DNA from 3 places in the Ferribacterium limneticum genome. Region 1 is predicted to be linked to each of the others. Evidence: predicted binding sites of a transcription regulator. Region 1 holds the regulator's gene; each other region holds the start of a gene.
What was found. Region 1 encodes sigma-54, which starts transcription at its own class of promoters, with help from an activator protein. Its sites were predicted from a motif close to TGGCACGCTTNCTGCTNA; they were not measured.

Region 2: the regulator sigma-54 is predicted to act here: its motif matches at 1,053-1,070, upstream of nifB (nitrogenase cofactor biosynthesis protein NifB).
Region 3: the regulator sigma-54 is predicted to act here: its motif matches at 939-956, upstream of KI617_RS17640 (ammonium transporter).

Annotation. Positions count from the first base shown of each region.
Region 1 is NZ_CP075191.1:4,157,606-4,159,849, reverse strand. It holds gene lptB (LPS export ABC transporter ATP-binding protein) at 1-507, shown strand, start outside; gene KI617_RS20000 (RNA polymerase factor sigma-54) at 535-2,004, shown strand; gene hpf (ribosome hibernation-promoting factor, HPF/YfiA family) at 2,020-2,244, shown strand, end outside.
Region 2 is NZ_CP075191.1:1,921,504-1,923,747, forward strand. It holds gene nifB (nitrogenase cofactor biosynthesis protein NifB) at 1-1,018, opposite strand, end outside; gene KI617_RS09095 (NifB/NifX family molybdenum-iron cluster-binding protein) at 1,260-1,652, opposite strand; gene KI617_RS09100 (hypothetical protein) at 1,751-2,056, opposite strand; gene KI617_RS09105 (flavodoxin) at 2,053-2,244, opposite strand, start outside.
Region 3 is NZ_CP075191.1:3,673,992-3,676,235, reverse strand. It holds gene mltA (murein transglycosylase A) at 1-828, shown strand, start outside; gene KI617_RS17640 (ammonium transporter) at 988-2,190, shown strand.

The DNA of each region.
Region 1 (2,244 bases):
CACAGCCGGGCTCGGCTCGGCTTGTCCTACCTGCCGCAGGAAGCCTCGGTTTTCCGCAAGCTCAACGTCGAGGAAAATATCCGCGCTGTCCTCGAACTGCTCAAGCTCCCTGAAGCTGAGTTGAACGACCGTCTGGAAGGCCTGCTCAATGAACTGCATGTCGGGCATGTTCGCCACGTCAATGCCTCGGCATTGTCTGGTGGCGAGCGCCGGCGGGTTGAAATTGCCCGGGCGCTGGCTACCAACCCGCGATTCATCCTGCTTGACGAGCCGTTTGCCGGCGTTGATCCGATCGCCGTACTCGAAATCCAGAAGATCATTCGCTTCCTCAAGGAGCGGGGCATCGGCGTGCTGATTACCGACCACAACGTCCGTGAAACCCTCGGCATCTGCGATCACGCCTACATCATCAACGCCGGAAACGTACTGGCCGCTGGACGTCCGGCCGAAATCGTTGATAATGAAAGCGTACGGAAGGTTTATCTCGGCGAGCATTTCAGGCTCTGACCGACAGACCCGACCCGACACTATCCGATGAAGCCTGCCCTCCAGCTAAAACTATCCCAGCATCTGGCGCTGACCCCTCAGCTCCAGCAGTCGATCAAGCTTCTTCAGTTGTCGACTGTCGAGATGCAGCAGGAAATCGAGCGTTACCTGCTCGAAAACCCAATGCTGGAACGTGAAGACGAGCACGCTGGCGAGAGTTTCTCATCCGCCCAGCAGTTCGATGCGCCGCAAAGCAGCGAAGGCGAACGCGAGCAGAAGGTTGAGCGGGAAGAACGGGATGCCCGCGAAGAGCGCGAGCAGGATGTTCCGTCAGCCCCATCCGAAGTGGACGATGATCGCTGGTCTTCCGATGCCGGTACCTTCACCGGCGCCGGGCGCGACGAGGACGACGATAGCGATTCCCGCGACATCCATGCCGCCAACGTCAGTCTGCGCGACCATCTAGGCTGGCAGCTGGGCATGACCCAGGTGTCGGAGCGCGACCGCAGTCTGGTGCGCTTCCTGATCGAAGCGCTCGACGACGATGGTTATCTCTCGGCGACGCTGGTCGAACTGTGGGAAACCCTGCCGCCGGAGTACGAAATTGAAATCGAAGAGCTGGAAATCGCCTTGCGCCATATCCAGAATTTCGACCCGATCGGCATTGGCGCCCGCAGTCTGCAGGAGTGTCTGACCCTGCAGCTCAAGGTCTTGCCGGAGAGTGCGGAGCGAACGCTGGCTCTCTCCATTGTCGACAAGCATCTCGAACTGCTGGCTGCCCGCGATTTCGCCAAGATTCGTCGCCTGACCGGCTGCGATGACGAGGCCTTGAAGGCCGCGCACAGCCTGATCACCAGCCTCAACCCGCGGCCGGCGGCCGGCTATGCCCAGATTGAAGCGCGCTACATCACGCCGGACGTGATCGTGAAAAAGCTGAAGGGCAAATGGACTGCCTACATCAATCCCGACGCCTATCCGCGACTGCGCATCAACCGCCTGTATGCCGAGATTCTCGCCAAGCAGCGGCGCGGCAACGGCAACCTGTCCACGCAATTGCAGGAAGCGCGCTGGCTGATCAAGAATGTCCAGCAGCGCTTTGAAACCATACACCGTGTCACGCAGACCATCGTCGACCGCCAGCGCCAGTTCTTCGAACATGGCGAAGTAGCCATGCGGCCGCTGGTCTTGCGTGAAATTGCCGATATTCTCGGCCTGCACGAGTCGACCGTATCGCGGGTGACCAGCCAGAAATACATGGCGACACCACGCGGTATCTTCGAACTGAAATACTTCTTTGGCAGCCATGTCGCCACCGATACCGGTGGTGCCTGTTCTGCCACGGCCATCCGGGCATTGATCAAGCAGTTGATCGCTGCCGAGGATGGCAAGAAGCCCTTGTCGGATAGCCAATTATCCGAAATACTAGGCCAACAGGGAATCGTAGTTGCCCGACGGACGGTTGCCAAATACCGCGAGTCGCTCAATATCCCCCCGGTCAATTTACGCAAGACCCTGTAGAGAGAGGAGAAAAAAGTGAATCTGCAGATTAGTGGTCACCATATCGAAGTTACCCCCGCCCTGCGCGAATACGTCGAGAACAAGCTGGATCCCGTGATCCGTCATTTCGACAAGGTAACCGGCGTTAACGTCGTTCTGTCCGTCGAAAAGCTGAAGCAGAAAGCGGAAGTGACTGTGCACGTGCCTGGCAAGGACATGCATGCCGAAGAATCCGGTGACGACCTTTACGCCGCCATCGAT
Region 2 (2,244 bases), 2.0 Mb from region 1:
CATGCACCACCTTGCGGCGGACCATGGCGGCTTCGTAATCGACATCCATGACGTCGATCTTGTCGAGCGTGAACTCGTCGCCGCGATCCTCGCCCAGGAGGCCGACCGCATCGGCGCGGCACTGGCGGCAGTGGCGCATCATCGCCATGTCGCCGGCGCAGGCATCCTGCAGGTCCTGCAGCATTTCCGGGGTCGGTTCCGGCTGCTCCATGATGCCGTAGTAGGTGCCGTGCTCAGGCTCGGCGATCAGCGGCATGACGTTGTGCAGGAAGGCGCCCTTGGCCTTGACGATCTTCGAGACTTCCTTGAGATGCTCGTCATTGACGCCGGGGATCAGCACCGAGTTGACCTTCACCAGGATGCCCCGGTCGGTCAGCATCTGCAGACCCTTCTGCTGCTGCTCGATCAGGATCTTCGCGCCTTCGATGCCGAAGATGCGCTTGTTCTCCCAGTAGATCCACGGATAGATCTTGGCGCCCACTTCCGGATCGACACAGTTGATGGTGATCGTCACGTGGTCGATGTTGTGTTTGGCGATTTCGTCGACGTATTGCGGCAGGCTGAGGCCGTTGGTCGACACGCACAGCTTGATGTCCGGGGCGCGCGCGGAGAGCTGTTCGAAAGTTTCAAAGGTGCGGCCCGGGTTGGCCAGGGGGTCTCCGGGTCCGGCGATGCCGAGTACGGTCATCTGCGGGATTTCGGCGGCGACGGCGAGTACCTTCTTGATCGCCTGATCCGGCGTCAGCAGCTCGGAAACGACGCCCGGGCGGGATTCGTTGGAGCAGTCGTACTTGCGGTTGCAGTAGTTGCACTGAATGTTGCAGGCCGGGGCGACGGCCACATGCATGCGGGCGAAGTAGTGGTGCGCTTCTTCCGAATAGCAGGGGTGGTCCTGGACCTTGGCGCGGATGTGGTCAGGTAGATGGCCCAAAGCGTCCGGCGCAGTGCCGCAGCCGCTGGAGGAACAGCCGCCGCCTTCTGCTGCCGGCGCGGTGTTGCTGATGACTGGAAGTTCCACGATGAAGGCTCCTCGAATGCTGTGCGGAGCCTATTCAGCAATCGGTGTGCCAGTCATTGAAACCCATATAAAACAGGTGCTTATGAATCCGGTTTCAGCGGCCTGTCGGTTGTCTTGTCGGATATGTGACAGGGCTTGCGCCAATCGCTTTGTTGCAACGCCGGTTTGGCGCCTGGCCGTTGCCAAGCGGCCGTCGCGCTGCAAGCGGCACTGGTCGAGCCGGTGCGCTGAGGCGGGGCGTTCAGTATCGCGAAAAGAGATCGCGAATCCGGCACAGGCTGGTCGTGATGTCGAAGCGAGGGTCGAGCAGGGCTTCGCCGGCCAGCAGGCGGGTGATGGCGATGGCCGGGTCGGTTTCGCCGGTCAGCAGCACTTCGGTGCCGCGTTTCTTCATGTGGCGGATAAAACCGTCGCCAGCGCTGGCGGCGACGATGATATCAACGCCGTCGAGCGGATGTGGCGCGTCATCCGCAAACACGTGGAGCACCTGTTCCTTCTCCAGATCCACCCTGCGCGGCGCTGGAAGTAGCCGATTTGCGCGGTGACTGGAGAGATCGTAGAGCAGCCACTGCCGGGTTTGCCCGGCGTGACTGCTGACGGTGGCGAAATCCTTGGTGGCGATGGCGATTTTCATGGGGTGGAGCCGAAAGATTTGATCATGGGGTAGGTGGGTATTCAGTCGGCCATGCGGGTAAGCGCCGAGCCAGTCACGGCGAGAAGGCGGGTGGCAATTCAGGCATCAAAATGCAGCGCAAGGCTGGCCAGCAGCTTGGGTAGCGGCAGGTTTTCCTCGCTCTCCACAATGCCCGGCACCGGGTGCGGAAATTCATAGAAGATGCCGTAGGTGCCGGCCCGTTGGCCGTGCAGGTAGACGTGGGCCCGCAGCGAGGCAATTTCAGCGTGGCGCAGGGTGACGATGTGCGGGTCATCGCCCCGGTCAGGTTCGATGTCGCAGGCCTGGGCGATGTGTTCGTCGAGCGAGACCAGCACGCGGCGTATTTCGCGGGATTTGGGCGCGGCCCAAGGGTTGGCGTTCATGGCAGTAGCTCCGGTTTGATCTGGGCAAGCCAGGTATCGATGCGTTCCTCGGTCAGGACCGGCTGCAGATGCTGGTCGAGGGCCAGGCCGAAAAACTCGTCACCATCGAGCGCCTTCGAGGCCTTGAATTCGTAACCCACGCTTGGCCAGCGCCCAATCATGCGGGCGCCGGCGTCTTCGAAGGCATC
Region 3 (2,244 bases), 480 kb from region 1:
GGCGATGGCGCCGTTAACGGACTGGTCACCGGCTATTACGAACCCTTGTTGCGGGGCAGCCGGACGCGGGCGAAAGCTTATGAGCAGCCGGTGCGGGGGGTGCCTGACGATCTGCTGACCATCGACCTGTCCGCCGTCTTCCCGGAGCTCAAGGACAAGCGCGTGCGTGGCCGCCTGGAGGGCAACAAGGTAGTGCCCTACTGGTCGCGGGCCGAAATCTCGGCGCGTGGCGACAAGGTGCCGAGCAAGACGCTGCTCTATGTCGACGATGCCGTCGAGCTGTTCTTCCTGCAGGTGCAAGGTTCGGGGCGGGTCAAGCTGGCCGATGGCGGCATGGTTCGCCTGAATTACGCCGACCAGAACGGGCATCCCTATCAGTCCATCGGCAAGGCGCTGGTCGAGCGTGGCGAGTTGAAGCTGGAAGAGGCGTCGATGCAGGGCATCCAGGCCTGGGCTCGGGCCAACCCGGCACGTCTGGATAATCTGCTCAATACGAATCCGAGCTATGTCTTCTTCCGCGAAGTGCCAAACAGCAACGACGGGCCAATCGGCGCTCTCGGCGTGCCGCTGACGGCGGAGCGCAGCATTGCTGTCGATCCGCGTTCGGTGCCGCTCGGTTCGCCGGTCTTTCTGGCGACGACCCATCCGAACTCGGCGGCGTCGTTGAACCGTTTGGTCATGGCGCAGGATACCGGTGGGGCGATCAAGGGGGCTGTGCGTGCCGACTTCTTCTGGGGCTTCGGCAAGGAAGCCGGCGAACAGGCGGGGCGGATGAAACAGACTGGCCGGATGTGGGTTTTACTGCCGGCAGAACTTGCGCCGAAATGAGGCGCTGGCGCACCGCTATCGAGCGCGATTGTCTGCAATCGCACCAAGTCGGTGCCTTGTGTTGCGCAATGATGTTTGCAATGCACTGATTTGTAACATTTTTAATGCACTGGAATGGTGCTTGCTTCCAGCTTTCCAATCTTTGTTTTTGGGGGTTTCATGGAAACGTATCAATCCAGCAGCAACGTACTCTTCATTTTGCTCGGTGCCATCATGGTGCTGGCCATGCACGCCGGCTTCGCCTTCCTCGAAGTCGGTACTGTTCGCAAGAAAAATCAGGTCAATGCCCTGGTCAAGATCCTGAGCGATTTCGGCATGTCGACCATCGCTTACTTCTTCGTTGGTTACAGCATCGCCTACGGCGTCAATTTTTTCTCCGGCGTCGAAACGTTGATGGAAAAGAACGGTTTCGAGCTGACCAAGTTCTTCTTCTTGCTGACTTTCGCCGCAGCGATTCCAGCCATCATCTCCGGTGGCATTGCCGAGCGGGCCAAGTTTCACCCGCAGCTAATCGCCACCTTCCTGCTGGTTGGCTTCGTCTATCCCTTCTTCGAAGGCATCGCCTGGAATCAGGCTTTCGGCATCCAGGCCTGGCTGAAAGCCAGCTTTGGCGAAGAGTTCCATGACTTTGCCGGTTCGGTCGTCGTGCATGCGATGGGGGGCTGGATCGCCTTGCCCGCCGTGCTGCTGCTGGGCGCTCGCTACGGGCGCTACAGCAAGGATGGCCGGATCTCCGCCCATCCGCCGTCATCGATCCCTTTCCTGGCGCTGGGCGCCTGGATTCTGACCGTTGGCTGGTTCGGCTTCAACGTGATGAGCGCCCAGACGCTCGACAAGATTTCCGGCCTGGTCGCGCTGAATTCACTGATGGCGATGGTCGGTGGCACGCTGGTGGCACTGGTCGCCGGCAAGAACGACCCCGGCTTCCTGCACAACGGCCCGCTGGCTGGCCTGGTGGCGGTGTGTGCCGGTTCCGACCTGATGCACCCGATTGGGGCGCTGGTGGTTGGTGGCGTGGCTGGCGGCCTCTTCGTTGTCATGTTTACGCTGGTCCAGAACCGGTGGAAGATTGATGACGTACTGGGCGTCTGGCCGCTGCACGGCATGTGCGGCGCCTGGGGCGGCATTGCGGCCGGCATTTTCGGCAGCAAGGCGCTCGGTGGCGCCGGTGGCATTGCCTTCATGCCGCAACTGATCATGACCGCCCTGGCCATTGTCGTCGCCATGGCCGGCGGTGCGCTGGTCTATGGCGCCTTGAAGGCAACGCTGGGCCTGCGTCTCGACCAGGAAGAAGAATACGAGGGCGCTGACCTCAGTATTCACAAGATCACGGCGACACCGGAGCGCGAGCCGAACTGGTAGCTTGCGACTGGGAGACAGAAAAGTCTGTTGGACAGTAGATAAACAAAGCCCGGC